4 regions of the Ruegeria sp. G2 genome follow, and region 4 is predicted to be linked to each of the others. Evidence: riboswitches for the same ligand, from Rfam matches in the RefSeq annotation. Region 4 holds a riboswitch; each other region holds the start of a gene.

Region 1 (7,866 bases), on a different contig from region 4:
GGGTGCGAATTGTGCAGGAATTCCAGGCTCCGGCGAACCGGGTCTGGCGTATGTGGACCGATCCGGCGCTTTTTCAGAAATGGTATGGGCCCAAAGGGTTCTCAGTTCCAACTGCAGAGATCGATTTGCGTGTCGGAGGTATACGAAAGGTCTGTATGGAAATGAAAACGCCGGATACCACCATGAGGATGTGGTTTACTGGCGTATATAAAGAAATCTCAGAACCGTCCCGGTTGGTCTATACCGAGAGCATGTGTGACGAGGATGGAAATATTATTTCGCCAAAAGATATGGGGATGCCCGAGGGAAGCCCAGACATAACCGAGGTGATTATTGATCTTCTCGAACAGGATGGTAGGACACGCATGACCATGGTCCATCGGGGTGTGCCTGCCGGAAGTGCAGGCGAAGGCGGATGGAAGCAAGCATTCGAGAAGCTGGATGCTGTTCTCAAGGAAAGGTGATGCTTCGCCTTGGTCTGACGGTCTAAAGTTCCTTCCTTGCCCTAAGCGCTGCTGTGATCGTCCCATCGTCCAAGTAATCCAACTCGCCTCCAATCGGGACGCCCTGCGCTAGGGACGTCAGGCGGACCTGTCCATCGAGTTGGTCGGCGATGTAATGTGCGGTCGTTTGGCCATCAACGGTGGCGTTTAGGGCGAGGATGATCTCGGTGATACCCTCAGCCAGAACCCGATCCTTTAGCCGTGGGATACGCAATTCATCCGGGCCAACGCCATCTAGTGCTGACAATGTGCCGCCCAAAACATGGTAGCGACCCTTGAAAACCCCGGCGCGCTCCATCGCCCAGAGGTCGGCGACGTCTTCTACGACGCACAGTTCCCCGGTTGCACGGTCTTCGCTATTGCAGATGTCGCAGATATCGGTTGTGCCCACATTGCCGCAGTTTAGGCATTCACGGGCAGTGACAGCCACCTGCTGCATGGCATCTGAAAGCGGCGTTAGAAGCAGGGCGCGTTTGCGGATGAGGTGCAGGACGGCGCGTCGGGCCGAGCGAGGGCCGAGGCCGGGCAGCTTGGCCATAAGGTCGATCAGATTGTCGATGTCGCTGTTCGAACTCACCGCGAAGCTCCTGCAAAGAGGCCGGGTAAGTAAGCCCCGGCCATTGATCCGTCAGGAGGGTGTATCAGAACGGCAGCTTGATGTCTGCGGGCAGACCCATGCTTTCGGTCAGCTTGGCCATTTCAGCCTGCGAGCGCTCCTGCGCCTTGGTCTGGGCGTCCTTGATCGCAGCGAGGATGAGATCCTCGACCACTTCCTTGTCATCGCCGTTGAAGATCGACGGGTCAATATCCAGACCTTTCAACTCACCCTTGGCGGTTGCGGTGGCTTTAACCAGGCCGGCGCCCGATTCACCGACAACCATCAGGTTGTTCAGCTCTTCCTGCATCTCGGTCATCTTGGTCTGCAAGTCCTGTGCAGATTTCATCATTTTGGCCATGTCACCCAGGCCGCCGAGTCCTTTAAGCATCGGTAATCTCCTGTCACTCGATTTGAGGCCTAGATACGAAGCGTAACCGCGCGACACAAGAGGTCAGGACACTCCCGCCCGTCGTCAAGACCTTTGACAAGACCTTTCCTCCCGTTTGGCCCGGGCAGGATCGTCGGCGTCAGCCGAGGAGCCGCGGCGGGAACGGGAGCACTTGGCTGGATTGAGGAGATCGCTTACAGGATCAGTCTTCCTCGAACGGATCCCATTCGTCATCTACTTCGGGCAGGGCTTCAGTTTCGACCTGAGCAGCGCGTTGCTCGGCTGTTTCGATGCTTTTGATCCGCGCTTTCGGGAAATGACTCAGAACCGCTTGCACCAGTGGATGCTTTTCCGCTTCGGCTTTGAGAGCCAGATCAGCAGCATCCCGAACTTCCGCAATTGTCGGAGCGTCGCCTTCTGAGACAATCGATACTGCCCAACGGTTACCCGTCCAGCGTTGCAGCGATGCACCCAACCGTTGAGACAGATCGGTCGGGGCATTGTCGGCCGGGGTAAATTCGATCCGTCCCGGTTGGTACGACACGAGGCGTACCCCGTTTTCGACCTCGACCAACAGTTTCACATCCCGGTTGGTACGGATTAATTCAACCACATGTTCAAAAGTGGGATACCGCGCTAGTGCTGCCTGTACGTCCTGAGCCAGAGCTGCACTCGATCCGCCTGCATTCCCACCGATGGCCGAAGAGGTATAGGCCGGTCGGGCAGAGGCCTGTGGCGCAGCGCTCGCCTGGCCTGGCACTCCGATACCCGAACCCGGCCCGGGATTGGGGGGGGGAGGTGCATCCTTTAAGCGCTTGATCAGTTCTTCCGGACTTGGCAAGTCGGCCACATGGGTCAGGCGGATCACAGCCATTTCTGCGGCCATCATGGCGTTGGGTGCAGCCGAGACCTCTTCCAGAGCTTTCAGCAGCATTTGCCACATGCGGGTCAGAACACGCATTGGCAGCGCTTCGGCCATGTGTTGGCCTCGGGCGCGCTCGTCAGGCGAAACGGTTGGATCTTCGGCGGCATCAGGGGTGATTTTGACCACCGAAACCCAATGGGTGATTTCAGCCAGATCGCGGAGCACTGCCAGAGGATCAGCACCTTCTGCATATTGTCCGCTAAGTTCGGTCAAAGCACTGGCCGCATCACCGCGCAGGATCATGTCCATCAGGTCCAGCACTCGACCCCGATCCGCCAGCCCAAGCATAGCGCGCACCTGATCTGCGCTGGTTTCACCTGCACCGTGCGAAATCGCCTGATCCAACAGCGAGGTTGAGTCACGGGCAGATCCTTCGGCGGCTCGGGTGATTAGCGCCAATGCGTCATCGGCGATCTGCGCTTTCTCGGATTCAGCGATCTTGCGCAACAGGCCGATCATATCTTCGGGTTCGATCCGCCTCAGATCGAAACGTTGGCACCGCGACAAAACCGTGACCGGGACCTTGCGGATCTCGGTCGTGGCGAAGATGAATTTCACATGCTCGGGTGGTTCCTCAAGCGTCTTGAGCAGCGCGTTGAAAGCGCTGGTCGAGAGCATGTGGACCTCGTCGATAATGTAAATCTTGTAGCGTGCGCTGGCGGCACGGTAGCGGACACTGTCGATGATTTCACGGATGTCGTTCACACCAGTCCGGCTGGCGGCGTCCATCTCCATCACATCAACGTGGCGGCCTTCCATGATGGCGACGCAATGCTCGCACTGACCGCAGGGTTCGGTGGTGGGTTTACCTTCGCCATCAGGCCCGATGCAATTCATCCCCTTCGCGATGATCCGGGCTGTGGTTGTTTTACCGGTGCCACGGATGCCGGTCATGATAAAGGCCTGGGCGATCCGGTCCGCCTCGAACGCGTTTTTCAGTGTGCGTACCATCGCGTCCTGACCGACCAGATCGGCAAAGGTTTCAGGACGGTATTTGCGGGCAAGAACCTGGTAGGCGGGGCTTGGCGTATCGGTCATGTCTGCTCTGTCGGATTCGAGTTACGCCGCAGCGTAGAGGCCCCCGCTGCCCGCGTCCACAGCAAGCCGCGAGGATTTTCATTTTGGATTGCCGTCCGACGCGGTTAATATCGTACAGTCTAAGACCAGCCAGAAAGATTTTCTGATCAGCGTTTCGGGGGGAGCGTAGAATGGCTCAGATTGTTATCCATGCACTTCAAGTGGGCGGGGGCTCGCTTGCGTTAACCTCAATGCCAGGGCGAGGAGGAGACTATTCCGGTGATCTTGATGCGGTTACCGGATGGAAGCCCGGCCTTATTCTGTCAATGACCACCGAGGTCGAGATGATCCTTGATGGCGCCAGGGATTTTGGGGCCGATGTTCGCAGCCGCGCTTGTCGCTGGGTTCATCTGCCAGTCGAGGATTACGGTATACCCTGCAACGACATTGATATGCGCTGGGCGGATGCCAGCGAGTCTGCTCGCCACGCATTGTCGGGTGGAGGCCGAGTACTAATCCACTGCAAAGGCGGATGTGGCCGCTCTGGTATGGCTGTATTGCGCTTGATGGTCGAGTGTGGAGAGCACCCGGACGAGGCATTGAAAAGGTTGCGAGCCTTACGCCCATGTGCAGTTGAAACCGACGCGCAGCTGCGCTGGGCGACTGCGCCTGCCAGTGTCCTGGTAGCCGAATAGCGATCAGGCCGACGGACGGTATTCAGCCTGCGCCCGAGTGTTTCCGCTCAGGGCTAACACTTCCAGCATTGCGCACGGCGGTCGGGACAAGGTGCCTGCAGGGATGGGGCGCGAGTCCGTGCCAAACATCAGGTCTGCATAGCTGTCCAGATGGTCGATCGCGACGTCTGAATCGGCATCACAGAACACTCGGGTTTCTTCCGGACCGGAGCGAAATCGGGCGGTGCATCCACTGGCGCAATGAGTCAGATCGCAGCTTCCTTCGATTCCGAATCCTGCGGTGGTCGTGGGGCCAGCTTTTCCAACCGAAGTGGCCAGTGCCCGTGCCATTCGTGCCAAAGCGGGGCAGTTTTTCCCGGTCCGTTGGCAAATTGTTGCCGAGAATTTATGCGTGTTGGTCTTCCAGATCATTCATGCGCCCTCCGCGCAGGGCAGGGGCATCAATCAGGAGGGACAGCATGCATGCGGTCTTGCCCTGCCCGGACACCCCGCCCGAGTTTCAGTTTCGTTTTGATGGCAGGTCTCCTGACTTGCGGGTCATTGCTTTGCCGACCTTCCCGGCCTTCAAGGCCAGTGGCATTTCGACATCGCTCTCCGCTTACAGTTGCGGGGGCAGTCTCGGACTGGGTTCGTTCCGGGTTTATCCGGGCAGAACCGCACCGTGTTCCCTTTTCATCCCGGCCCGGTTGGGCGCGAGAACCATCACGTCATCGCTAGCGGTACAATCGTTCGGGTGTCAAGAAGATTGATCATGGCATGTGACGCACGGTCCAGCCACGTCAACCTTGACTCGGCGCGCCTTGGGTGAACTGATCGGTTCAGTTGATTTCAGAGGGCACCATGTTGGACATACAGCAAGCGGTTGTCACCGAGGACATTCAGTTTCAGTCCGGCCCGGCAATACTGTCGGCACGGCTCTATCACCCAGTCGCAAAACCGGACAAAGTTGTTGTGATCAACGGCGCAACCGGTGTGCCCAGAGATTACTACCAACATTTCGCAAGTTGGCTTGCAGAAGCGCACGGCATGGCCTGCCTGACTTATGACTACAGGGATTTTGGTCACTCTCTGACAGGCTCACAAAAGCAATCGCGTGTCACCATGGCGGATTGGGCGCTGATCGACATTCCGGCTGCGCGGACCGAAATGCGGCGGAGGTTTCCACAGGCCAAGCTTTGGAGTATCGGGCATTCTTTGGGCGGGATGTTTGGTCCGGTCCAACCCGATTTCGATCAGATCGACAGGATGATATGTGTCTGTTCCGGCCTGGTAACGCTGAGGGATCATCCTTGGCCTTACCGCGCTTTGGCGACGTTGTTCTGGTACGGTCATGCGCCCCTGGCGGTACATGCGCTCGGGTATTTGCCTGGAAAGGCTTTGGGTTTTGGAACAAATCTGCCTTCCCAAGTTTACTGGCAATGGCGCAAATGGTGCACAGCGCCTCAAAGCTATGTACCCGAAATCGGAAACACCTTGCCGGCAAACCGCTGGGCCGACATGGGCAAGCAAGTTGACATATTCGCCTTTGAGGATGATCAGGTTGTGCCCCCCGAGGCGGTTTGGCGGCTTGCCGATCTCTATGGTTCTGGCGCGCGGCGCCATTCGCTTTCGGCAAATGAATTCGGGTTATCTGAAGTCGGCCATATCGGCGCGTTTGCCCGGCGAAACGCTGCCGTCTGGCCCCGGTTGATCGCCTGAACTGCTGGGCACCGGTAACCGGTGCCCAGAATGGTCAAAGTCCCTTGCGGGATTTTTTCTCGTGCATCACGCTGCGCACCATTTTTCCAAACGCTTTATCGCGTGCGCGTGCCTGTGCCACCGAAGCCGAATTGTGCTGATCTTCGCGACGCAGCTTGCGCCATCGGTCCAGCCGTGCGGGATCAAGTGCACCGGATTCGATTGAAGCCTGTATCGCACAGCCGGGCTCGGTGTCGTGCTGACAATCAGAGAATCGACAGTTCAGGCTCAGGTCCGAGATGTCCGAGAACACCTCGTCCACACCCTCTTGCGCGTCCAGCAGGCGCAACGCACGCATACCGGGTGTATCGATCAACCAACCTCCGTTGCTCATTCGATTTAACGCACGTGCTGTTGTTGTGTGCCTGCCACGCGCATCATCTTCGCGAATGCCTGCGGTGGCTTGATCCTGTCCAGTCATCCCGTTGGCGAGTGTCGTCTTGCCAACGCCAGACGATCCGACCAGGGCGCTGGTCTGTCCCTTCGGGCACCACGACAGGACCTGTTCGATATCGGACTGATCCAAGGCATTTACGGCCAAAACTGTCAGAAACGGGGCCAGTGACTGGGCCTGTTCGACATAAGCAATTGCGTTGTCGCAGGTGTCCGACTTGGTCAGAACGATCACCGGATAGCTGCCTGCCTGATGGGCCAGCGCAAGATAGCGCTCTTGTCGGGGCAGGTTGAAGTCGGCATTGCAGGAACTGACGATGAACAGCACATCCACATTGGCCGCGATCAACTGTGCTGCGGCGTCTGTGCCCGCGGCCCGGCGCTGCAGCAGGCTGCGCCGTTCCAGAACACTGCGAATGCGTTTGTTTTCATCGGTCAGCACCCAATCTCCGACCGCAAAAGCACCAGTCGATTGGTCTGGGGAGAGTAGGGGAGTCTCGCCTTCTGGACTCAACCCGATCAACCGATCCCGGTGAACGGCTGCGATGCGAAAGGGGAGAAGAGACGGCTCAGCCGCATGCTGAGCTGCAAAGTGAGAGGACCATCCGAGGTCCGATAAGGAAAGTGACATGTGTCTGCCTGTGATCAGAAACAACAATCCTGTCGAATGGCGAACGCGCATTCGCAGGTGAGGTATTCAGGCAGTCAGCTGGATAAAAGAATCAGAACCGGTCTGCCCGAAGGGTCATTGCTACAATCATAAACGCCCTCCTACGGCTAATGGGTTCAAAGTGAGAGGTTGGACATCGACCCAAGCGGGGCTCGTTGTGGCTGCTTCCTTCCGGACCTGACCAGGTTGGCGAGGCGCTCGCCCGCGCCAACCTCTCGAACATCGATATAGGCCTCCGGCTGTAAAATGGCAACCCGTCAGAAGGTCAGATGAATACGCATAAACCCATCGGTATCACGGGGCAGTATCTGGGGATCATAATCCGCCAATTCTTCCAGGTATTTGTCCGCGCCGGGACCGGTGGTCAGAATTGCTCCGCGGCTTTGGGTCGGCACAAAAGAAAACGGCTGAGGAGCTTGTTCCAATGGGTCTACGGGCGATCTTCCCGCGATGTAATCGCACAGGATTTCGTGAATGCGCAGCGACGGCAGGTTGATCTGATCTGCTTGAAAGTCGATAGGAAAATGACCGCCCCCGCTGGCGCGATAATTGTTGAGTGCAACAACAAACTTTTGATTGGCGGCGACAGGCAGCCCTTGAAATGTAAGATCGCGAACGCGGCTATGGCCGGGATCTGTGATCCGTCCCGTTGCATCGAAACGAGCGGGTTGAGACAGGTCGAACCGGCAGGTCACGCCATGCAGTACATCAAAATAATACCCCGCCCGCAGAGGATCGATGAGGTTGACTGGATCATTCAGCGAAAGCTGATTGAACAGCCCGGCGGACATCTCAAGCCAATCACGAACCTGTTCTCCGGTGATCAAAGTGGCACGCAACTCGTTTGGAAACACGCACAGATCAGCCACATTGCGTACCGAGATACTTCCCGCCGGGACATCGGTATAAAACCGAGTTCCTGCGCGGCCTCCGAATTTGG
Region 2 (7,866 bases), on a different contig from region 4:
GGTTACTGTGTCGTTTGTCGTGCAGTGAACTGTTAGAAGAAGCAACTACTCGCGATATCACTCGGCCGGCCACTCAACCCTGCGCAACTACCAACGGCGGCTCCTTCGGAAACGGGCTGATATCGGACCACTTGAAACATTTTTCTGTTAGGATTGCGCTCGTCTCCCATTTGTTGGAACACTCTCGCTGTTCGGTGCCGTATTGCATCCCTGATTGATAGAACCCAAGAGCGCTAACGCCGCCGGCAGCCCTGCCAATAAGCTGTGCCTCAGCGTCTTTGTATGGTTCCCCGTCGAAGACTTCTTACGGCCCTGAGATGCGTCAGCGACCGGGGCCCATGGTCTTGTACCGGTGCAAAAACTCTCGGAATTCCACCCAATCCGGTCTTTGATTTAGCTCGACAATTTTCTGCGCGTGCCAGGAGCACGCGGCGGCATGCAAGGACGCCAGTTGGTCATCGGACATCAAACGTTCCCGCTCTACCGCAGCCTTTTCCCAAAGCGGCAAGATCGACCGGTCCTCAACCAAATTCGCGTTCATATTGTTCCAATAGGATTCGGCCTGATCATCGTGAATATGATTGGTTTTACCCCGATCCCGTTTAACCATGAACGACTCGATTGAACGCGTCACATAGTGATGGATACGCGCAAAATCATGGCGGTAGTTGGATGTGGCGCGCCAGGTTACAGCTTCGGGGTCAAGAAGTTGCCCCCCACCATCAACCCATCTGATCTCGGACATGCGCTCAGGCGCAACCCCTTTGGGGCGATGCGGACCATATCGGGTGAATAACCCGTTGTTGCGCGTTATACTCTTCAGCCCGCCCGCAACGCCCGAATAATAGCCCTGCTCGGTATCGCAAAGAAAGAACTGCTCAGCCACTGGAATATCGCTGAAGTCTTCGACGCCACCGCAACCGAATAGCTTCCAGGCAAAAGAGGCAACATCAAAAGGCTCTCCTGCGGTTTCCTGTAACTTTTCCAGCAACTTGTGCATGGAGGGATCAGGAAGGCGGATGTTCAGATATTCATCAACGTCCAGCGAAAAGGTCCAGTCCGCATCAAGAAACCTCGGATGTGAACGAACTCGCCTGAGCATCGTGTTCTGCGGGCTTTGCTTTGGCTTGACCCGATTATCAACATGGGTTGCAATGCCCAGATCCCCGAGCCGTTCTGCAATCAGATCGGTGCCGTCATCACAATCGTTGGTGTAAATGAGGAAATGGTCGATGCCGAGTGACAGGTAGTAGGACACCCAATCAATCATGAACGGGCCTTCGTTCTTCATCGTCGTGTAGACAACGATCCTGTCAGTCATTGCAAGTCCTGCGGTTGAACCAAAGTGGCGCCATCTTCTGTAGGTCCTTCTCGGGTGCCAACATCTCCAATTCGATATGAAACTGGCTCATTGACTATAGCTTTTGAACCGCGACCTGAGCGCCTTTGATCGCCTTAAGACGCAAGCCCGCCGAGTTTGCGCCCAAAAACTCGTGGAAGGCACGCATCACACCATCTTTCCACCATCCCCTCCGATGGTAGTCATCCAACATGATGACACCGCCTTCGATCATCTTCGGCAATACCGCATCCAGATCCGCTTTGACCCCTTCATATGAATGGTCGCCATCAAGATAGGCGAAACCGATACTCTGATCTTCGAAGAGGCGCAGTGCAGGAACTGAATAATCGCGAATTACCGAAACTTGACCCTTCGCTATCTCATAGGCGTATGTGTTTTTCACCGCTTCATAGATGCGGTCCATATCGTTTTGGCTACGCGCTCCGGCCAAAGATGCGCCACCATCTGCGTCGGGCTGCACGCCCCATGGGTCGATGAGGCACAGCTTAGAAGGCTTCAATTCATCGAGTAATATCCGCGAAAACTCGCCCCGCCAGACGCCGATTTCGATGCTGAGCTTTCCGTGCGGCATTGTCCTGAGCATTTCGCGCCTCAGCGCATCTTTCCGCTCGCGCTGCAGGGCTTGTTTCTTGCGGCGGTCTTCGGCGGATACGGTTTCAGCCATGGGCGTCTTCTCCGATATGAGAATTCTGCAGGGCCTCAACCAAATCGAGCCAATCAGGTCTGGCCTTCAACTCTGCGGCTTTTGTACTATGCCATTCGCAGGCTTTGTGGTGAAGCTCGGCCAACTGTGGATCAGCCATCATCTCGGCTTTGATGTCATGCATGGCGGGCATGTGGCCCAAGATCGAGCGATCTTCGACGTCGTTGTGATTCATAACAAGCCAGTATTTCAGACCTTGGTCTTGGCCAACATGGTTGGTACGGCCCCGTTCACGTTTGACAAGAAAGCTATCGGTACTTCGTACTGCATAGTGGTGAATACGCGCGAATTCATGGCTGAATCCGCGCCACGCCTTCCATTTCACCTGATCTGCCGGGTAGAGGTTTCCGCCTGCATCTCTCCACAACACCCCTTCGTACGGTGCGTCGGGATTTGGAGCGTCCTCTGGATTGATCCGAGGACGGTGGGCGCGAAACCGACTAAACTTGCCGTTATTTCGGAATAGCGTTTTGAAACCTTTCGTCCGGTGATGGGGGTAGCTGTCTTCGGTGGCCGCCTGAAAGAACATCTCAGGGACAGGTCGATCGACAAAGTCATTTAAGCCGGCATTTCCGAACATACGCCAACAGATCGATATTGCATCAGCTTCACCGCTTGCCTCTACCAGTGACTGAACATTGCCTTCAGGCAAACGGATGTTGACGTATTCATCCACATCCAGGCTCATAATCCAATTTGCGGACTGATAACTTGGATGACTGCGAGATCGGGTAAAAGCCCGGTTCTGGGGCGCAGCGCGTGGTCCGACCTTGTTGCGCTCATGATGCGCCCAGCCTAAGGCTTGCATCCGATCACCGATAACATCTGTGCCATCAGAACAGTCGTTGGTATAGATCAGAATATCATTGAACCCGATTGCGCGGTTGTAAGCCACCCAATCGATCATAAATGGCCCTTCGTTCTTCATCGTCGTCACGATGAGAAAGGTCTCGTTTCCCATAAGTTAAACTCTTGCCTGTGCCATTATCGGACTATTGTTGATCTGTTTAGAATAGCCTCCGGAAATTGTCCAACGCAGCAAGTTCCAGGAAGAACCGGCTACCGCACCCCGGCCCCCAGGGGGGCTGATGAAAATGATGGAACTCAATATGCATTCAGCGCCAACTAATATTGAGTTAACCGCTGACTTGATCAGAACTTTCCTGCGACAATCCGAATAACCACCTCCGAACCGCAGATAACCGTGGCATCAACAAACGAAACTCTTCCTGAACGTCAGCACATTATGTTTTACCGATTCTGAGGAACCACTTCGTAACCCGGCTCTTCCGGCTCATCATCCTGCATTTCCGCGGGGAACCCCGGAGCACGGATATCCAGCCCCGTGGCGTCCTCAAGGCGTTTGATAATGTTGGGGGAAAGTTCCCGGTCACCGTAGCGTGCGATTCCGTCGTCGAAGATTTTCATCATCACCGGGTTTATCTCCAGCGGCACCCCGGCGCGGTCGGCGACCTCCTGAAACAGACCGATGTCCTTTTTGACCAGATCCATGGTGAATGAAATATCGCGGGACCCATTCAGAATCACTTGGCTTTCCGTTTCGTGCACAAATGATGTGCCCGACGAAATTTTGATCGCCTCATAGGTCGTGCCAAGATCCATCCCTGCGGCCTTTGCGGTCACCAAAGCCTCGGCGCAAGTGATCAGATTTGCGGTTGCCAAATAGTTTGTCAGCACCTTCAACACTGAGGCCGATCCCAGATCGCCTGTGTGCAAAACGCGGCGCCCCATCGTCGTCAGGAACGGCAGAATGCACTCAAATGTTTCCCGATCGCAGCCTGCGAAGATCGAAATATTGCCCGTAGCTGCCCGATGACATCCGCCCGATACCGGGCAATCGACTGCAGCCCCCCCACGTTCGATCACCGAAGCACCCAATCGTTTTACTTCCGCTTCGTCGGTGGTGGACATTTCCATCCAGATCTTACCGGATGTCACTTCGGACAGCATCTCCTGCATTACCGCGTCCGAGGCGGCAGGAGATGGCAGACAGGTAATCACGGCGTCACAATCACGCATCAATTGGGCGGGGCTTTCAGCTGCCTTCGCACCCTGCGCGACAAAACCAGACACAAGATCAGGGTTGAGGTCATGAACGGTCAGGTCAATCCCATTGCGCAGCAGCGAGCCCGACAATTTTCCGCCCACGTTTCCCAGCCCGATGAAGCCTACTTTCATATGACGCTCTCCCTGTTCGTCTTTCGATGCACATGCGAACACGCCTGTTGACCTAAGTCATGCCGTCCAGCGACCCTCAGAGGTCGCTTTTTTGCCCCTGTACGCACAGTTGAGCGAGACTCGCTTGACAAGGGGGGTGATGCTGTCCCAAGAGCCAAGTGTTGGTGTCTGCAGCAGCAGATGAAAAGGGAATGCGTCAGCGGAATTTCCGTCAAACGCAGCCGCCCCCGCGACCGTGACCGGAGAGGGTGCCCAAGCCACTGGCGAATGCCGGGAAGGCGGGACATCCGACAGAGCACCGCTCTGACATCCGCAAGCCGGGAGACCTGCCAACGCCCGAAGATGAAACCGGACGGGGTGTTCCGGTGTGGGGCTTTAATCAGCCCACATGAAACCCCGTCCCCCACGAAGAGGATTTGGGGGGATGAGAGACATGGCCGACACCACACCGGTCGAACTGCTGGTCTGCACCACCTGTCGTCGCGGCCTACCCGTCGAAGACGACGCCCAACGCCCCGGCACATTGCTGCACAAAGCGCTAGAACAGGCTGACCTGCCCGAAGGCATCACCTTGAAAGCAGTAGAATGCCTTTCAAACTGCGATGAAGGCTGTTCTATCGTGCTGCGTGGTGGACCTGATCGATGGACATTCGTCTATAAACATCTGAGCGAAACCGATCACGTCGAAACCATCATTGAAGGTGCCACCAAGTACCTTCAGACCGAGGACGGGCTGGTCAAATGGCGTGAACGCCCCGAACACTTCCGCAAGAATTGCGCGGCCCGTATTCCCCCGATTGGAGCGCTGAAATGAGCAATCTCGAAAAACTGCCCGTCACCGTGATCACCGGCTTTCTGGGCTCGGGCAAAACGACGCTGGTCAAGCATTTGATGCAGAACCCGCAAGGCAAGCGCTTGGCTGTTGTAGTCAATGAGTTCGGCGATGTGGGTGTCGATGGCGATATCCTGAAATCCTGCGCAATCCCGGATTGCCCAGCAGAAAACATCATGGAACTGGCCAATGGCTGCATCTGCTGCACGGTGGCCGACGATTTCATTCCCACGATCGAAGCGCTTATGGCCTTGGAGCCGCGCCCCGATCACATTCTGATCGAAACCTCGGGCCTGGCTCTGCCTAAGCCGCTGCTTAAAGCGTTCGACTGGCCAGACATTCGCTCGAAAATCACCGTCGACGGCGTGATCGCTTTGGCCGATGCCGAAGCTGTTGCCGCTGGTCGGTTTGCACCCAATGTCGAAGCGGTAGACGCCCAGCGCCTCGCCGATGAGTCGATCGACCACGAGACGCCACTATCGGAAGTGTTTGAAGATCAGATCTCCTGCGCCGACATCATCCTGCTGACCAAGCCCGATCTGGCCGGTCCCGAAGGTGTCGCCAAAGCCAAAGAGGTCATCGCGGCCGAAGCCCCTCGCCCCCTACCCGTCGTCGAAGTCGCAGATGGTGTCGTGGACGTGCGTGTTGTCTTGGGCCTTGAAGCTGCCGCCGAGGACGACATGGAAGCGCGTCCCAGCCATCATGATGGTCATCACGATCACGAGCATGACGATTTTGAAAGCATCATCGTCGAACTGCCGGAACAGACTGATCCGCTGGATCTGGTCGCCAAGATCGAACGCCTGGCAAAGGAACTGAACATCCTGCGCGTCAAAGGCTATGCCGCGATTCAGGGCAAGCCCATGCGCCTGCTGGTACAGGCCGTCGGCTCGCGGGTACGTCATCAGTATGACCGCCCGTGGGAACCTGATGAAGAGCGCCGCTCGCGCCTTGTGGTTATCGCCGAGCATGATGATATCAAAGAGGCCGAAATCCGTGATATCCTTGTGGGTGTGACCGAGGCCGCCGAGTAAGACTCATGCACGTCGTCTTCCGCGAAAGCCACGGGTTAGAGGAAACCGAGACCCCAACCGATCTGGGCCAGAGCCCGGCGGACTTGGTGGTGCTGTCTTTTTCCGACAGCGACCTTGGCGCTTTCGCGGCGGGCTGGCATCGCGGTGGCGGGCCAGACGGGCGCATGCCAACCCTGCGGCTGGCCAACCTGACAGCTCTAAAACACCCCCTTTCTGTCGATACATATGTCGAACAGACGCTTGAGGGGGCCAAAGGCATCCTGATCCGCCTGATTGGCGGCGTGCCATATTGGTCTTACGGCTTGCAGCAGGTTCTGGCACTGGCACAGGCCAAGGGGATCGCACTGGCTGTCCTGCCTGCGGACGGGCGCGAAGATACGCGGCTGGATGAGTACTCCACCCTGCCCGTCTCAACCCTGCGGCGCTTGGCGCATCTGTGTGACACCGGCGGAGAGGTTGCCGCGCAGGCCGCACTCGCGCAGATGGCACTGGCGGCGGGACTATATGCCGGTCCGGTGATGGGGACAAAGTCCATACCGGATTACGGCGCCTGGTGCCCGGATCGTGGCGTTATACCGGCAGACACAGCTTTTTCGGGCGATGCAAAACGCATTATCGTCACGTTTTATCGGGCCTACCTGACCTCTGCCGACACTGCCCCAATCGCGGCTTTGATCCGCAGTGTGCGATCGCGTGGATTCGAGGCCATTGGCCTGTTCGCCCCATCGCTCAAAGCGCCAACCGCCGCAGACTGGTTGCGTGAGACGATCGTGGCGCTGAAACCTTCGGCGATCATCAATGCCACCTCCTTTTCGGGCAAGGGCGCATCAGGCACTTCACCTTTGGATGCTGCCAATGTGCCCGTCTTTCAGGTCGCCCTCGCGACCTCGCGCCGCAAAGCCTGGGCCGAGGCGGAACGCGGGCTTTCGCCTGCCGACCTCGCTATGCATGTGGTGCTGCCCGAGGTCGACGGGCGGATTAACGCGGGCATCGTGTCGTTCAAAGAACCGGACAAGCGCGATCCTTATCTGGAATATTCGCGTTTTGCCCACCAGCCTGAACCTGACCGGATCGAAGCTGTCATCGATCGGATCTCTGGCTGGCTGGCCCTGCACGGAAAGCCCACTTCGGATCAAATACCGGCGCTGGTTCTGTCGACTTACCCGGGTAAGGACTGGCAGATGGCCCACGCAGTTGGCCTTGATGCGCTCGCTTCTGCCGAAGCGATGCTGACCGATCTTCAGAATGAAGGATATGCAACCGCACCGGCCGAGCCGATTGCCGAAATCCTGCTGGGCGCCCGGATTTCGTGGTCATTGCAGGACTACCTGATTGCGTATGCAGAGCTACCCGATCAATTGCGCGCCGATCTGCAGACGGTCTGGGGAGACCCCGAGGACGATCCAGCGTTCGCAGATGGAGCATTCCATTTCACGGCCCTCCGGCGTGGCAACGCTGTGGTTGCGCTGCAGCCAGAACGCGGCACGCCAGAGCTGCGCGAGGATGACTATCATGACCTTTCGCGCACGCCTCGTCACAGCTACGTCGCCTTTTACCTTTGGCTGCGCAAAGGAATAGGCGCGGATGCTCTGATCCATATTGGCGCCCATGGCACGCTGGAATGGCTGCCAGGTAAATCGGTCGCTTTATGCAATGAATGCTGGCCCGAGGTGTTGATCGGCGATCTGCCGGTGATCTACCCGTTCATCGTCAATGACCCCGGCGAAGCTGCGCA
Region 3 (7,866 bases), on a different contig from region 4:
GCCCGATCGAAACTGAAAGCGCGGTCAATAATGACGGGATTGAACTTAGTGCAACGGTGACGACGGCAAAGAGACATGTTATCGCGATGCGCATCCGCGGATCCAAATCCGCGATCACCCCGTAGGGCTCACTCCCACCTGCCTCGGCCAGAGTTTTGGCCTGGGGTTCCAGTGCATGTGCCATCAGGCGGCCATCTTCCGGCGCGCGGCGAAATAGAACCCGATGCCAAAGAGACCAACGATATACCCGATGCCCCCCAAAATACTTTGCATATCGTTATGTTCGCGATAGGCGGCAATTTCTCGGCGCAGGGGGCGGGTTTCGTCACGCACCACTTTAGCGATCGCGGCGCGTTCTTGGTCGGACAGAGACGCAACCATCACGGTTCCAACGCTTGCAAAAGTCGCAGGCTGAGCGCCGATCTCCGCAACCTCAGCGGCAACTCCCATGATCTCGGCCACCTCGTTTGCGGACATGGTCACTTCAGCCACATGGCCCGCGCCAAGATCGGCCTTGAAGGTATGCGCAACAGGTTTTGTGGGGATATACAAAAAGAACCCGTCCCCATCGGTAACGGTGCTACCTAGTTCAGCACCATCGGGGCCGTAGACGAAAACTTCCTGGTCGCTTGCCATATCGCCATTGGAGAGCCCCAGCTCACCCTCGATCGCTTCGCCAGCGGGGAAAACCCCCGCGATGACCTTGTGTGCGAGGGCCGAAATCGGTGTGAGCATCAGCGTGGCAATAACAACCAGTTGTTTCATGTTAAAACCGCCTTTTTGAACAGTTCCGGTTTCACCTTGCGCGCCAACATCACGGCAAACCCCGTAAGCATGGCTTCAATGCCCATAACCGGTATATGGGCGAAAAACACCAGCTTGGCCGCAGGCAGGAACGCGTCACCGGACATCGCCAGCGAAATGGCAACAAACGCGGTTGTGGCTGCGATTGAGAACGCCCCCCCGATACCGCCCCAAATCGCCCCCTGAATGGCCGAGCCTCGGGCGATGAGGCGGCCAAAGATCATCCAGGTCAGTACCGCCGGAAGGGCAATATTCAGCGTATTTATCCCAAGCACAGTCAATCCGCCAAATCCAAAGAATACAGCCTGTAACAGCAGCCCTACAAACAAAGCCGGAAAGGCGGCCCAACCGAGCAAAAGCCCGGCCAGGCCATTCAGGATCAGATGCACAGAAGATGGGCCAATCGGCACATGAATCAGCGAAGCAACGAAGAAACTGGCTGACAGAACACCCGCTGTGGGAATGCGATCCAGATCCAGCGACCTCAGCCCCATTGCAATCCCGCCTGCAGCAGCGATCGCACCGCCGATTACGACAGGGTTCGAAAGAGCACCATCTACAATGTGCATAAGGGTTTACTCCAGATCCCAGGCGCGGATCCAGATCACGGCATCCTGGCTCAGCTCTTTACCTTCATGCTCGGTTTTCGGACCAGAGCCCAAAGCGGCGAAACCCCAGTAACCGGCTTTGGGTACACCAAAACTGAAATAGCCATTCTCGTCCGAAATCGCTACCAGCGCACCACCTGGCAGCGGTGACACCGTCGGTGCAGCGGCGCCCGTGCCTTTGAGGTCAGGGGCGGCGGCGATGTATTCGATCTCAATCTCGACCCCTGCAACTGGTTTGCCATCGCTCAGCACGCGACCCGTGAAAGTTGAGCCAGCAATGATGTTGTAGGGCTTGTTAAGCGGCAGGATTTCTGTTGCCAGACCTTGCGGCTGATCCCAGTCGGTGGGCAGTTCATTTCGGTTCAGATAGGCCTTGGTGATCTGCTGGATATAAATATCCTCAGATTCTTCGTAGTAAGGCGCAGGAACGGTCACCACCACATAGTCGCCCGAACGCTTCACCGGGACCGAGCCTTTGAACGCCTTGGCGCTGTTGTCTGGGCCGTCAAATGTGGTTTCTTCCAATGTGTCCAGCAGATCGGTTTTATTGCCGCTGTGGATCACATAGAATTCTTCCGGTTTTTCAAGCGTCATCACATGACCAGCTTCAAACGGGTGCCAGAATATCAGCTTTACCGGCACATCACCGGGTCGCTCGATCATCGTGTTTTCTGTGTATTCCATTAGGAAATGAGCGCTCGCAAACGCAGGCATCACTGCAGCAGCTGCTGCTGCCAAAAGCAATTTCTTCAAAACTCAGTCCTTCTCAGGTCGCGCCTTCCCCGGCACATATTTGGTTTTGACTTGGGGAAGGCCCGCGTCCGTTCGTCGACCGAGACAAACGGATAAGGCGCACACCCCGTCGCCGACAATGAGCACCCTTTCCGAGGGCGCGTGTTCGGCAGGTCTCCTGACTTGCGGGTCAAAGCGCTATGCTGGCCTTCCCGGGATATCCCAGTGGCATTGTCAGCCGCGCTCGCCGCTTACAGTTGCGGGGGCAGTTGCAGATTTGGCGCGAAGAGCACCGCACTACATTCCCTATTGCTTCCAGGGGAATCCCCCGGAACCGAACATGGCGTGTTCATGCCAGAACATGCAAAGCACGGTCAACAATCGTTTCCGTCACTAAGCGGGCCATTTGCGAAATTAGAGTACCCACATTCGCTCGACCAGCATCGGATCGATCCTGACAGCTTCTTCACAGCCGTATTACAGCCATCTTATCTTGCGTCATGTCATGCATGGTGTAGCCGATACCGCCGGTGTTGTACCCTGATTGACGGCGACCCGCGAATGGCATCCAGTCGACCCGAAAAGCAGTATGATCGTTCACCATGACGGCCGTGGCGTCCAAATACCGCACGGCATGCATTGCTGTATCCAGGGATTTGGTAAAGACCGACGCCTGAAATGCAAAAGGAAGAGCGTTTGCAGCTTCGTATGCAGCACTAAGATCATCATATTCATAAACACAAACGACCGGCCCGAAGATTTCGGAGGTGGACACGCTCGCATCAGCGGGTGGGTTTAGAAGGACAGTCGGAGCATAGGTCGTTCGGCCCAGCCGTTTACCCCCTGTCATTACGCGGGCACCTCCCGCAACCGCTTCGTCTACCCATTGTTCTACTCGATCAACTTCACCCGGACGGATCAGTGGCCCACATTCCACGCTGGCGTCACGGGCATCACCCACCTTCAGCGCTGAGGCGGCTTCTGCCAACTTTCGAGCGACCGTTTCCGCCATCCCTGATGGAGCAAAAACACGCTGAACCGAGACACAAACTTGACCGGAATGATAAAATCCACCCTTGGTCAACAAGGGAATCATGGCATCAATGTCGGCTGTCTCATCGATGATAACTGGCGCCGCTCCGCCGTGCTCCAACGCGCATCGCGTCCCCGGCGCCAGCTTCGAGCGCAGCATCCAACCGACACGTGCCGATCCGATGAAAGAAAAGAATCCGACACGCGCGTCCGTGATCATCCGTTCAGCTACATCATTTTGGCAAATCGTCAGATGGCACCACTCCTTTGGTAGGCCAGCCTCGTACAGGATGTCGACAAATGCTTCGCATGACAGTGGTGTATCAAGTGCCGGTTTGACGAGGACCGGGCATCCAGTGGCCACAGCCGGCGCCACCTGATGTACGATCAAGTTCAACGGATGGTTAAACGCGCTTGCGGCAACCACTACGCCGATAGGTTCACGCTGTGTAAAGGCAATCCGACCCGATCCTGCCGCCGTCAGATCCATCGGTATTTCCCGACCCGCCATCTGACCGATCTCATGGATACACAGCTCGACACCATCAATGGCACGCGTCACTTCGATGCGCGCGTCAATCAAGGGTTTGCCACCTTCGCTGGCGATTAGCATCGCAAGGTCTTCCGCGCGGCCGGACATGATCCGAGCTGTATTCTTCAGAACCTCAATCCGCCTGTAAGCAGGCAACCAAGTGCCTCGATCACGGTGCAGACCGTGTGCCACATTCAACATGACATTGATATCGTTCCAGCTTTTAACCTCGACACTACCGATTTTCTCAAGATCAAACGGGTTCAGAACTTCAACAACATTACTCATATCAGACAGACCTTCGCCGCAAGCTCATCAATGAGAACGCGTTGGTTTTCACTGTAATCGACCGGCAAGTCGATCAGATGCACACCACCTGCTTCAAACGCTTTTTCAAAGGTAGGCACCAGATCTTCTGTCCTTTCGACCCGATGACCCGTAGCACCATAGCTGTTAGCGTATTGCACAAAATCAGGATTCTTAAATTCCAATCCCCAATCATCAAACCCCGCATGCGACTGCTTCCAACGGATCATTCCGTACGAGCTGTCATTCAGAACAGTAACAACAAGATTGAGGCCAAGACGAACGGCGGTTTCAATCTCCTGGCTGTTCATCATGAACCCTCCGTCACCGCAAATGGCCATAACCCTACGCTCAGGATATAGCTTCGCTGCCATCATGGCCGAAGGTAAGCCTGCCCCCATGGTCGCAAGCGCGTTGTCCAGCAGAACCGTGTTGGGTTGATAGGCCTGGTAGTTTCTGGCGTACCAAATTTTGTAGATACCGTTGTCCAAAGCGATGATATCGCAGTCCCCCATGACTTTACGTGTGTCAGCTACAAACCGCTGGGGGATGACCGGAAAACGCGGATCATCAGCGCCTTCTGATGTGTGTAGATCGGTCTCGTTTTTGACCCGCTGGAAGTAACTTCGGTCAAATTCCAAAGGTCCTTGCAGGAACTCACCCAATTTGGAGATGGATTGCGCCAGATCACCAACCACTTCAACTTGAGGGAAATAAACTTGATCAACCTGCGCGGCCTTGTAGTTAACATGGATCACTTTGGTGCCGCCCTCTTCCATAAAGAACGGTGGTTTTTCCACAACATCGTGACCCACATTGATGATCAGATCAGCGCGTTCGATGGCGCAGTGCAGATAATCACCATCCGACAGAGCGGCTGTGCCCAAAAACAGTTCGGACCGCTCATCCACGACACCCTTACCCATCTGAGTATTGAAAAATGGGATCTGGGTATCGTTCACGAACTTGCTCAATGCGCTGCGGGCGTGTTTTCGGTTCGCCCCGGCCCCCAAAAGCAAAAGCGGCATCCTGGCAGCACGGATCATCTCAGCCGCTTCGGTCAGAACTGCATCACCGGCCACGGCATAGTGACGCTGATGCGGTTCAAGAACATGCTCAGAAGTCTCTTCGGCTGCAATGTCTTCCGGAAGTTCCAACAAAACCGCGCCGGGGCGCTCCTCTTGCGCGACACGAAAGGCTTCGCGGATCAATGAGGGTATTGTGTTGCCGTGTACGATCTGTTTGGACATTTTGCAGATCGGATCGAATAGCCCAACAATATCGACAATCTGAAACTGGCCCTGTTTCGACTTCTTGATTGGTTTCTGCCCCGTGATCATGATCAGCGGCATACCACCCAGATGAGCATAGGCCGCTGGTGTAGCAAAGTTCGTTGCCCCCGGCCCCAGCGTCGCCATGCAGACTCCGGCCTTACCCGTCAGACGACCGTAGGTCGCAGCCATGAATGCCGCGCCCTGTTCGTGACGCGTTAGAACCAACTCTATTTTTGAGGTTCTTAGAGATTCCAGAACATCCAGGTTCTCTTCTCCCGGAACAGCAAAGATGTACTCAACACCCTCCGCCTCAAGCGCTGCGACCAGCAGATCAGAAGCTTTGTTAATTGGCGATACGATTTGGTCATTATTAGACATGTAATCTCCTGATTTCACGACAGATCGGTGAGCTTGGGGTGGCCACGAAACTAAATGTACCACCATTTTGAATGAGGTTCAGGTCCATCGATTAACCACCTGCTTGCAATCGCTGTCGCTTGGGAAAAAGCTTGTCCTCGGAATTGGGTTCCACGCTTATCGACCGACAATCGCAGCTGAGTGGCCTTTCGCTCCCTGCTCCACTGTCAGCAATGGGTAATGCGCAAAATGAACCGCACCAATGGGGCGCAAATCACGCGTCGACCCGAGCGGAACAGTTGAAGTAGCATTTTCGTAGGCGCACCCAATCCCTGACTGCTCTGACCAATTGAGGGGCGTTTCCGCACGATCCTGAACAAAGAAATATTGCCAAAATAACCCGCAAAAACGCTCAAAAACGTGACAACACCGGGCAACCACGGGAAAATTAAGCCTCATGGCCCTGTCGAATTGGGTGATTAACCCGACGTGCATCACAACGACCCATAGAACCGCGAGACAAAAGAGAGAACTGGATTGCTGCAACATGTTTGTTTGGCTCGTTCTTGGTTCGACTTAGGCCCAGCCTAGGTGTGCTGCAATCAAGTCGATGGCTAAATATTCAAACTAGATTGGAACTGGAACGGCCATAATCCAGCACAGGGCTCATCACGTATTGGTGAAGTGATATCAACGCGGTAACAAAATGAGTGCGGGGACAGAACAGCCGTAATCCGTCAGTCTCGAAACGCCCTGTCCTTTACGCGGATGACTGGCTTCGTCAGATACTCCAGCACTGTTTTTGGTTCGGACAGCATATCAACTTGAGCAACCATTCCCGGTATCACGTCCAGATTCTGCCCATTCGCGTCCGTCAACGCTCCACTCAGCCGTATCGCCACGACATAAACCGGCGTATCTCCATCCGGGGCAAGTACCGTATCCGCGCCGATGCGCGTTACCCGCCCGTCCAGGGCACCATAGCGTGAAGCGTCATATGCCGTAATACGCACCTTTACCTCCAGATCAGATCGAATAAAGGTAATGTCATCCGGCGCGACAAAGGCCTCGACTGTGACGGTTTCGGCAAACGGTACGTTTCAACTACGGTCTGACCCTGCTGTACCACTCCGCCCAAAGTCGAAATCAAAACCTGATTGACAATGCTGCGCGTCGGTGCGCGAATTTCGGCACATGCGAGACGGGTCTGAAAGGCTGGAATACGGGTTTCAGGCGAAACCAGTTTGTGAGCCTCGCCATCTGAAATGGTCCACCGCTATGTTTAAGAAATAGAGGACCAAGAATGGCAAACAAGCGACCGAAGCCGGAAGAGATTATCTAAACCGGCCAGAAATGATGTTCTCCTTCAGAGTCCCTGAGAACGGCCAGCAATCCTGCAACACAGCGCCAATATTGCGGGTCTTATCCGCCGGATCCACGGCACGCGCATCCAGACCATCCTGCATGACCGCCCCGGTATCAGGTTCATACAAATCCAAGATCAAGCGCGCCAGAGTGCTTTCCCAGACTCAATCGGGCCCTATATCGCGACTTTTTCGCCCGGTTTGATCGCTAAATCGATATCCTTAAGAATCGAACCCAACGCGTCATCGTAAGCAAAACTGACACCCTTGAAGTCAATCTGACCTTCGATCCTGCGCCGAGACAAATAGCGTCGGCCAGGCTGACGCTCGACCTATTGCACCATAATCGCAACGATCTGGTGATAAACCACGCGCGCTTGGTTCAGACGCGTCAGTACCTGCGCCAACTGGGACAGAGGTGACAAGGTTTTGCCCGTCAAGATCACGCAAGCGATCAGTGCTCCCATGGAGATCACCCCGTCCCGGATCAGGAACACACCGAAAAACACAATCGTGACCTGCGTGATCTGTTGAACCAGAAAGGTAAGGCTCACCGTTCCCTATGACAGCAAACGCGTCCTGCCGGAACTATCTGCCTGCGCGCGTACCGTCTCCTCCCAGCGAGCGCGCATGACCGGTTCGGCACCGGTCGTCTTGAGCGTTTCCATCCCCGTCAGCGTTTCCATCAGAACTGATTGTTTGGTCTGACTATCAAAACTAGATTCACGCGCATATCGGCTGAGGAATGGGTGCGCCAAAAGCCCCGATAGCAACTAATCGGCACAGCAATTGCCGAAACCAGCGCGAGAGTACCGCCGATGGCCCAGATCACACCGATAAATACAAATAGGAAGGGT
Region 4 (7,866 bases):
GGTCTTGGCCGAGTACAGGTTCTTTGAGACCATTGGGTTGTTCATGAGTTGCGTGATCGCGTCATACCCCACCATTGACGTCATCAAGTCACCCATAATGACGGTCCCCTTGTGCTGCTCGGCGAACAAGCCCGGAAACAACTCGATCCGGTCAACATTGCAATACATTCTGCTCAGGTCGGCGATTAGCTCGTCGGCGAAGGGCTGATCCCCCACAAGATCCGCGATGCTCGAGTGTACTCGACGTTTAAAATGATGACGATAGGCGTTCAGCGAGGGAAGTCGTGCTTTGCGTGTAAGGGCAATCGTTGCTTCGACCGGTGAGGGCACACCTTTTGCAGGCCTTTCGAACAGAAAATCAGGTGTATTGCGCAGCGATATCCTGGCTGCGGGTTGGCGCGAGAGAGAGCGGATCATTTCCTCAAGTCCCGTTTGTTCGACGAGGCGAGGGTTGAACCGGAATCCAGTCGGCTCGACCTGAGCGCCGTCGATGATGAAACGCTCGGGGATCATTGAATGCCAACGGTACAGCAAATTGAATTCAATCGCGATTTGGTTTGAATGATGCCAACGCTGCCAGCGGTTGACGCCGACCGGCAGATGAAAAGGCATGTTTGCCACGTGGCTGATATAGTCCTCAATCACCAGCTTGATCAGCAGCGCGATCAGAGTGCATCGCGTGGTTTGGAACACGCGCTCTTTATCCCAACCGTCGGTGCCGCGTTTCTCGCGCCAGAGAAGATCGGCAAATGTATTGTGCGCGCGCATCATCAATGTGTTGATGGCACTATAGCCGATCGTGCCGTTGCCGTTGTCCAGGCCGGTTGCGTGAAAATCAAGCAGCCTTTGATCGACTTGTTGGCACGTCAGCTCGGGATGTGCGCGTTTCAAGGAGTTGCGCAGCTTGCACGGATCATGCAGGGGCCGCGCCGCATTATCACCCTCGGCGAGACTGCCATCAAATGGCGGGGCCAGCTTAACTCCACCGGATTGATCTTTCTGGAACAGCTTCGGCGGCCACATCTCGCCATTGTCGTCCATCCGAAACGCCAGTCGGTGGGTCATTTCGCCTGATTCAGGGTCTCTTTCGCGCAGCATATCAGTTTGAAAATCGTTCAATCCGTAGATCTGGCATAAATCGACTTCGTGGTTTGAATCAGTCTGATCAAACGGTCCGGTTGGCCCGAAGGTCCGCAGAAAGCTGTCGGTGAACCATTGCGCGACCGAGATGAAAAGAACGGTCGTGCCTTGCGGGCACAACAAGGTAAGCGGGCTGCCATCTATCTGAGTTCTGCGGCGAAACAAGTCGGCCACTTCACTTTCCGATGGCAGGATCGGTGAAGGATCTTCGGGCGGTGTGTGACGACCAATCCAGCGGTTGGAATAGACGCCCGGCCAGCTGGTATAGTCCGCACCCAATGTATAGGGCCGCGGCCGGTGCACCCGCGCTGCATTCGCAAGCCTCATGGCTGAGATATAGCTTGTCGTGCGTGGTGCGATCTTGAACCCAAGATTGATAAGATCATCAATATTCAGCATCTAAATGGCTCCAATTGATCATCGGTTTGGAAAACGGGCGCGGGCGAGGCTGAGATAAGTCTTAAGCCGGATTTCGTTGATCGGGCCCAGAGGTTTGTGCTCGGCGGTCACACGCCATGGCGAAAATGAAAAGGTATCACCATCGAGCGGATCAAATTCTGCATCTCTTTCGATGGTAATATCTGCGATGGGTGTAACCGTGCGATGAAACGGGTCAAGTGGTGCGTCCGGCTGTGGATCGCAGGCCCATCTGACGCGGTTATCGAGCGGATCGAAGTCGCTATCGTTTCGCGGTGGTTCGATTATACAGAACTCAAATCGATTGCCGTCACTGGCGACGTCCTGACGGAGTTTCAGGCTGATGCCGTCATGCTCGTCCACCGGTTTGGTTGCTACCTTATGTCGAACGCTGCGGGCGAGGTATCGTACTGTCAGGTCAACCCCCAGCCGATAGGGCGTCGTTGACCAGAAATGCGACTCGAATGGCGACTGCATGTAGTTCGAGGCAAAATCGCTCGCAGTCTGAAGATGTCGCCTGCCTTTTTGCGTGGCAAATGCGCGAAACAGGGCCACGAACCCTCGAGCAATCAGCTTCAATGACCAGCTGCGACGCTTATTTGCCGCGTGCTGGAGGGCTTGCAGCGTGGCGATCAGGCTGCTTAGCCGTTCATAATCGTCGGAAAGGTAGCTGGGAAAAGTGTCCCGATCGACAAGAACAAAGTCGAACTCATCGCTGATTTGCGAGATGTTGAGTTGTGAAAGTGCCTCGGCGTCGATCAGTTTGGTGCCCGGCACATCAAATAGTTTGACCGCCATTCCATGGGCATCGGTTTTACGATCGTCCAGATGCGCACCGTTGGAAAAGCGAACTGCTGCAGAATAACTTGCTGCCTTTTCGAAAAGGCCATGGCGCAACCTTTCCGGCAGATCGTCCCGGATTGTGAAAGTGGCTTTGACACATCCATGGCTGCGCCCATGTTGCGCTCTTAACCTTCGACCTTTCCACTTCGCGATCGCTTCAAAATTCTGATCGATGATATCGTCAACCACGTCTTCAGGTGAAGTGTTTGGCAAAGAATGTGTCAACGAACCCCCTTTCCCGAGCAAGCCCAGGCAATAATTAACCTCTACAAATATATCCGACAGCCAGCCCCTTCTAAATGCCCGCAGATTAACCCTTTTTGGTTTTTCTTTCAAACGAAGTGACTTATGGCAGCCTTATTGCCTCATTCCCTTCGATCTCAAACAGCCGTTTTCGCGTCAGAATGAAGTATACCGGTCAATAGTTGGTAGGGTGGGATCCATCGATTTACGACTTCAAAACGGACACGGTTGGCGCCGTATTCGCTAGTGTTGCGTTGGCTTACCTTCGAAGACTTAAGCTTGGAGAAAGTTATTGACGCATTTCTTGATCTCGGGCACTCAGGCAGCAGATGGTTCCCAACGATACGTCAGAGGGATGAAAAGGGAATACGGTGAGGAATGCCAAGCGGCGCCAATTCCGTAACTGCCCCCGCAACTGTAAGCGGTGAGCTATGCCAAATAGCCACTGACCCCAAGGGTCGGGAAGGTTGGCCAAGCGCAGACCCGCAAGTCAGGAGACCTGCCATCAATTGTTCAACCAACCCGGGGCGGGGCGTCCTGGAAGGAGGTATTGATGACACGTTTCACACGTGTGCACACGACTGGCAGCTTCCGTCTGCGCTTGGAAACAAGCGGAGTGAGAAATGTGAAAATCGCTGATCAATACATTGTCGACAACGTGAACCGCCGACGCGGGGTGCCTAAAGCGGTGTTCAGAATATTCAAAGCGTTACGATATAACATTGCAAGAACCTTAATTGCGCAATATACGGTGGCGAGATGACGAACAGTGTTGATCATATCCTTCTTGTCTGCGTGAGCTGCAGAAGTGGCGAAAGTGCAGACAAAGTACCCCAGGCGTTGAAGCATAGATTGCCGAGGGAATTTGTGATCCGCTCTGTGAATTGTATGGCGGGTTGTGAAAGGCCAATCACCATCGGCTTTCAGGCCCGTGGCAAAGCACAATATCTATTTGGTGACATTTCTACAGATGAAGATTTGGACGCGATCGTTGAATTTGCCCATCAGTATCTGCGCACTGGCGATGGTTGGACAAATGCCACTGATCGGCCAAGGGCATTGTTCACAAAAACTCTCTCACGCCTGCCGCGTATTGAGTTTGAGGAAGCGCTATGACCAAGCAAAGCTTTCTGATTGCCGAAAATCTGGAATATTACGCGCTTAACGGAGATATCTTGTTGCAAGGCGTGTCGTTCGCCTTGGGCGAGGGCGCTATTCTTGCGATCGCTGGTCCGAACGGGGCAGGTAAAACAACGCTTTTGAATCTACTCTGTGGTGCCGAGGCACTGGCATTGGGGGATGTGCGTATGAATGGACAAAGCCTCAAGCACCTATCCGCAAAAGAACGCGCCCGCATGATAGCCGTTGTCAGCCAGCAGGAATTTCCTGACGGGCGCCTGTCACTGCGTGATTATGTGGCATTGGGTCAGATCCCCATACGCGCAGATCGCTCGGCCGAAGATCATGCGCGCGAACTGAACCGGATATTAGACCTCACCCATTTAGGCATGTTGGCGGACAAGCGGATGGCTCAGCTTTCTGGGGGTGAGCGTCAGCGGGCTCATATTGCGCGCGCCTTGGCACAAAACCCCTCATTGCTGTTTCTCGATGAACCCACCAATCATCTGGACCCAGACGCAAAGGGGCGGATGCTATCGCTGGTCGCCGATCTTGGGGTCACAGTGGTAATGATCGTGCACGATCTGGTCATGATCCCTGAATTCGCCACACATGTTGCTTTGATGAAATCCACGCGCCTGACCGGATTTGGCACGGTCGCCGAAGTTCTGACGCCCGAACGGGTCCGTGAAACCTTTGGCGTGGATTATCTGTGCTTTCACCATGAGGGTCGCGTGATACCGGCTCTTGATATCCGAAGAACCACTGTTTCTACATAAACTCAGGAGAATATTGATGAAACACATCTGGTCCGTGGCTTTGGTCACTGCCATTGCAAGCAGCGCTGCAGCGCAGGAAGTCACCGTGGACAATTGCGGCGAACCTCTTGTGTTTGAGACGTTGCCGGAACGGTTGGTCGTGCATGACATGAACATGACGGATATGGCTTTTGCTTTGGGGCTACAGGATAAGATCGTCGGCCTCACCGGGATCACCGGCTGGTACAAGACCAGCCCGGAATTCGATACCTTGCGGGGTGACATTCCGGAGCTCGCGCCGAAATACCCCACTATTGAGAACCTAGTCGCAGCGGACCCAGATTTGTTTTTCGCGGGCTGGTATTATGGAATGAAACCGGGTGGGGATGTGACACCAGACACATTGGAACCCTTCGGGATCAAAACCATGATCCTGACCGAAAGCTGTGTGCATTTGGACAAGGATCGCCCCGAGTCCAGCATGGACCTGCTGTTTGACGATGTTCTGCGTCTTGGCAAGGTTATGCAGGTCGAGGACAAGGCCGAGGCGCTCGTGAGTGAATGGAAAGACGATTTGGCCGCGATCGAAGCGCAAACGACCGAGCTGCCGAAGCCTCGAGTTTTCTTGTTGGATGGTCCGGCGGATGCACCGTTCACTGCTGGGAAGTTTGCCATTCCCGATGCTATGATCGCTGCGGCGGGTGGTGAGAATGTCACCCATGACATGGATACAAGCTGGGGGCGTAGTTCCTGGGAAGCCGTGGCCGCATCTAACCCCGAGTTCCTGGTGCTGCTGGATTATCAGACCGGCAACGGCGCAGCAGATACCTTCAAATTCCTGCAAGAGCATCCGGTGATGTCGCAGACAGATGCCGTCAAGAATGAGCGTTGGATCGGCTTGCGGTACGAAGAATTGACACCTGGCCCCGCAAATATTGAGGCGATCTCGAAAATGGCTCAAGCGATGCATCCGGGCCTCAACTGATATGGGCCGATTTGGCTTAACACTTCTGCTGGGGGCGGCTATTTTGGCCGCCCTTGTGCTGGTTTCCACGATTTACGGAACTACCTCGATCCCGGTGTCTGAGACATTTACTGCTATTATGCGTGGCACGGGTATCGACGACGGCGAAATGTCTCCGATGCACCGGATCGTGTTTGATCTCAGGTTGCCCCGTGCATTGTTCGCCGCTGTGATAGGCGCCGGACTTGGTATCGTTGGCGTCGTCCTACAAACCACGACTCGCAACGATCTTGCCGACCCTTTTCTTTTTGGCTTGTCTTCGGGGGCCGCCGCAGGTGCGGTGTTTGTCATCACCGTAACCGGAGATGTGCTGGGTTTTTGGACACTGCCGCTCGCCGCCTTCTGCGGAGGGCTCGTCGCGTCGGGCGTTGTATTGGCGCTGGTTCACGGTTTGCGCACAAGTGCACCAGAGAAACTAATCCTGGCAGGATTGGCGGTTTCATTCCTGTTTTCAGCCATCACCAACTACTTGATATTTGCGGGTGACAACCGCGCTGCCCACTCGGTGATCTTCTGGATGTTAGGTGGATTGGGCCTGGCCCGCTGGGAGACGTTTCCGCTTGTTTGTGTTGGGCTGATCCTGATCCTAACGTATTCTCTGTATCGCAGTCGTTGGTTGGACGCGCTGCTTACGGGGGATTTAACCGCAGCAACTCTTGGGGTCCCTGTTCAGGGATTGAGATTCAGCATGTTTTTCACGGCAGCTTTGGCAACTGCAGTTTTTGTCTCGGTGGCGGGTGTGATCGGATTTGTTGGCCTAATGGTGCCACACATAGCCCGCGGAATTGCGGGACCTTTGCACAGCCACCTTGTACCGACTGCCGCGATTGTTGGCGCTGCGTTATTGACCGGCTCGGATATTCTCAGCAGGCTTTTGCTGGCGCCACAGGAGTTGCCAGTAGGGATTGTCACGACTTCCATAGGTTCTGTTTTTGTATTTTTGCTTTTGTTCAGAACAGCAAGAAACCAGCGGTGAATTTAAGTGACGAACAGCCGCAGCTATCGCTTTCCGGATTTAATCGCATCTCCGCTTCTTGATGGTCGCAATGAGCCTAATATTGCCAACTTCTCAATAGTTTACTCTATTTGAAAGGTGCAGTCGGGCTACAAGTTTGGCAATCAAATGATCATTCTACTCTTGGCGAGATACACCACAGAAAAGCGCCGCCGATAAAGAATGCCAGATCACCCAGTGATGTGACCACGCGAAACAACCCGATTGCAATCAGCGCTTCTGCCTCAGGTATGTAGGCCTGTAAGAAGATGAGCAGAACAAACTCACGGATTCCGATCCCTCCAGGCGCGCCAGGAGTGACATAGCCTAACAGCCATGACGTTACGGCAATGACTATGATGGCAGGGTCATAGTCACCGGAAACCAACCCTACCAATACCAACAGAGTAAAGCCCATGGCCAAGAAGAAGAAGGAAGCAAGCAACAATCCGTAGATAAGCCTTTGTCGCGACGGCGCGTTGGGGAGTGTTCGAAGTTTTCTTGTAATCAGTATGATCAGCAAAATGGCAATAACCATCGCTGTCGGTACAAGCCAATGAATAGGTATGACCTCAGATATTTCGAGTGAATGGGGAGCTGCACCAAATGTAAATCCAATTAGAGCGAAAAGCCCCGCGACCAGAATAAGAGTGCAAATTTCAAGAATATTTGCGAGCGCCAACCCACCCTGACTTGCTCCATGGTCAGCCATAACGATATGTCGGCCCAAATATTGAAACACGTTTCCCGGTAGATATTTCGCGATCTGCGTTTTGGAGTAGGTTGAAAACGTCAGTGCACGTGAAAATGTTTGGTCTTGCGTTCCCTGGACCAGCCCATGCCAAAGCTCGGCCAATAGCAGCAAAGCGGTTGCATAAAAAAATATTGCCGCAAATACGATTGCCCACGCCTGCCAGCCAGGAGACCAAGCCGCAATTTGGGACCAGTGCTGTGCAACCGCGACGGTAAAATAGTACAAAGTCACGGCAACAATGGCCCAGCCTATCACGCGTAGCGCGCGCCGCTGTCCACGCCCTAACTTATTTGGAAGTGTCATTTCTCTGCTACAGGGGTGGGTTGGATCAGTGTCGTTTGATCGGGGTAGGGCAGTGATGGAACGCGCCCCCGGTAGGTCTTGATCTGTGCCTCCACCGCTTCAATCGGGCTGCGATACTCCCGTCTGCCAGAGTTATCAAATACGATCATGCCACCAGGTGCAACGTGTGCTATCGCGTGCCTCAAACAAGCCACCCGTGCGCGTCCGTCTATGATGATGACGTCGAATGGACCTTCTGCGCCTTCGATTGCAGTGACATAATTTTCGAAGC

Evidence for each region. A riboswitch is a leader RNA that binds a small molecule or an ion and turns the genes downstream of it on or off. The one in region 4 is predicted to bind cobalamin.
Region 1: it holds a riboswitch for cobalamin, as region 4 does, so the genes downstream of both, ACR0DU_RS12820 (hypothetical protein) here and ACR0DU_RS09095 (hypothetical protein) in region 4, are expected to answer to the same signal.
Region 2: it holds a riboswitch for cobalamin, as region 4 does, so the genes downstream of both, ACR0DU_RS00310 (DUF1636 family protein) here and ACR0DU_RS09095 (hypothetical protein) in region 4, are expected to answer to the same signal.
Region 3: it holds a riboswitch for cobalamin, as region 4 does, so the genes downstream of both, ACR0DU_RS18035 (DUF4198 domain-containing protein) here and ACR0DU_RS09095 (hypothetical protein) in region 4, are expected to answer to the same signal.

The regions. Positions count from the first base shown of each region.
Region 1 is NZ_JBQFON010000006.1:136,169-144,034, forward strand. Features, by position in the region: gene ACR0DU_RS12795 (SRPBCC family protein) at 1-464, shown strand, start outside; gene recR (recombination mediator RecR) at 487-1,080, opposite strand; gene ACR0DU_RS12805 (YbaB/EbfC family nucleoid-associated protein) at 1,145-1,489, opposite strand; gene ACR0DU_RS12810 (DNA polymerase III subunit gamma/tau) at 1,692-3,452, opposite strand; gene ACR0DU_RS12815 (protein-tyrosine phosphatase family protein) at 3,623-4,126, shown strand; gene ACR0DU_RS12820 (hypothetical protein) at 4,130-4,537, opposite strand; cobalamin riboswitch at 4,625-4,845, opposite strand; gene ACR0DU_RS12825 (alpha/beta hydrolase family protein) at 4,967-5,824, shown strand; gene rsgA (ribosome small subunit-dependent GTPase A) at 5,859-6,887, opposite strand; RNA gene ffs (signal recognition particle sRNA small type) at 7,046-7,144, opposite strand; gene ACR0DU_RS12840 (bifunctional 2',3'-cyclic-nucleotide 2'-phosphodiesterase/3'-nucleotidase) at 7,184-7,866, opposite strand, start outside.
Region 2 is NZ_JBQFON010000001.1:63,692-71,557, reverse strand. Features, by position in the region: gene ACR0DU_RS00335 (hypothetical protein) at 1-28, shown strand, start outside; gene ACR0DU_RS00330 (glycosyltransferase family 2 protein) at 323-1,321, opposite strand; gene ACR0DU_RS00325 (class I SAM-dependent methyltransferase) at 1,416-2,027, opposite strand; gene ACR0DU_RS00320 (glycosyltransferase family 2 protein) at 2,020-3,027, opposite strand; gene ACR0DU_RS00315 (NAD(P)-dependent oxidoreductase) at 3,318-4,265, opposite strand; cobalamin riboswitch at 4,411-4,613, shown strand; gene ACR0DU_RS00310 (DUF1636 family protein) at 4,699-5,079, shown strand; gene cobW (cobalamin biosynthesis protein CobW) at 5,076-6,131, shown strand; gene cobN (cobaltochelatase subunit CobN) at 6,137-7,866, shown strand, end outside.
Region 3 is NZ_JBQFON010000011.1:21,306-29,171, forward strand. Features, by position in the region: gene cbiQ (cobalt ECF transporter T component CbiQ) at 1-184, opposite strand, end outside; gene ACR0DU_RS18025 (cobalt ABC transporter permease) at 184-765, opposite strand; gene cbiM (cobalt transporter CbiM) at 762-1,373, opposite strand; gene ACR0DU_RS18035 (DUF4198 domain-containing protein) at 1,380-2,165, opposite strand; cobalamin riboswitch at 2,296-2,498, opposite strand; gene ACR0DU_RS18040 (aldehyde dehydrogenase family protein) at 2,611-3,996, opposite strand; gene ACR0DU_RS18045 (acetolactate synthase large subunit) at 3,993-5,666, opposite strand; partial or broken gene ACR0DU_RS18050 (beta-barrel domain-containing protein) at 6,383-6,709, opposite strand; gene ACR0DU_RS18055 (P-loop NTPase family protein) at 6,980-7,150, opposite strand; gene ACR0DU_RS18060 (hypothetical protein) at 7,342-7,563, opposite strand; gene ACR0DU_RS18065 (hypothetical protein) at 7,695-7,866, opposite strand, start outside.
Region 4 is NZ_JBQFON010000004.1:25,340-33,205, forward strand. Features, by position in the region: gene ACR0DU_RS09085 (peroxidase family protein) at 1-1,539, opposite strand, end outside; gene ACR0DU_RS09090 (catalase family protein) at 1,558-2,589, opposite strand; cobalamin riboswitch at 2,957-3,164, shown strand; gene ACR0DU_RS09095 (hypothetical protein) at 3,197-3,406, shown strand; gene ACR0DU_RS09100 (DUF1636 domain-containing protein) at 3,403-3,759, shown strand; gene ACR0DU_RS09105 (ABC transporter ATP-binding protein) at 3,756-4,541, shown strand; gene ACR0DU_RS09110 (ABC transporter substrate-binding protein) at 4,558-5,505, shown strand; gene ACR0DU_RS09115 (FecCD family ABC transporter permease) at 5,507-6,520, shown strand; gene ACR0DU_RS09120 (hypothetical protein) at 6,672-7,595, opposite strand; gene ACR0DU_RS09125 (hypothetical protein) at 7,592-7,744, opposite strand.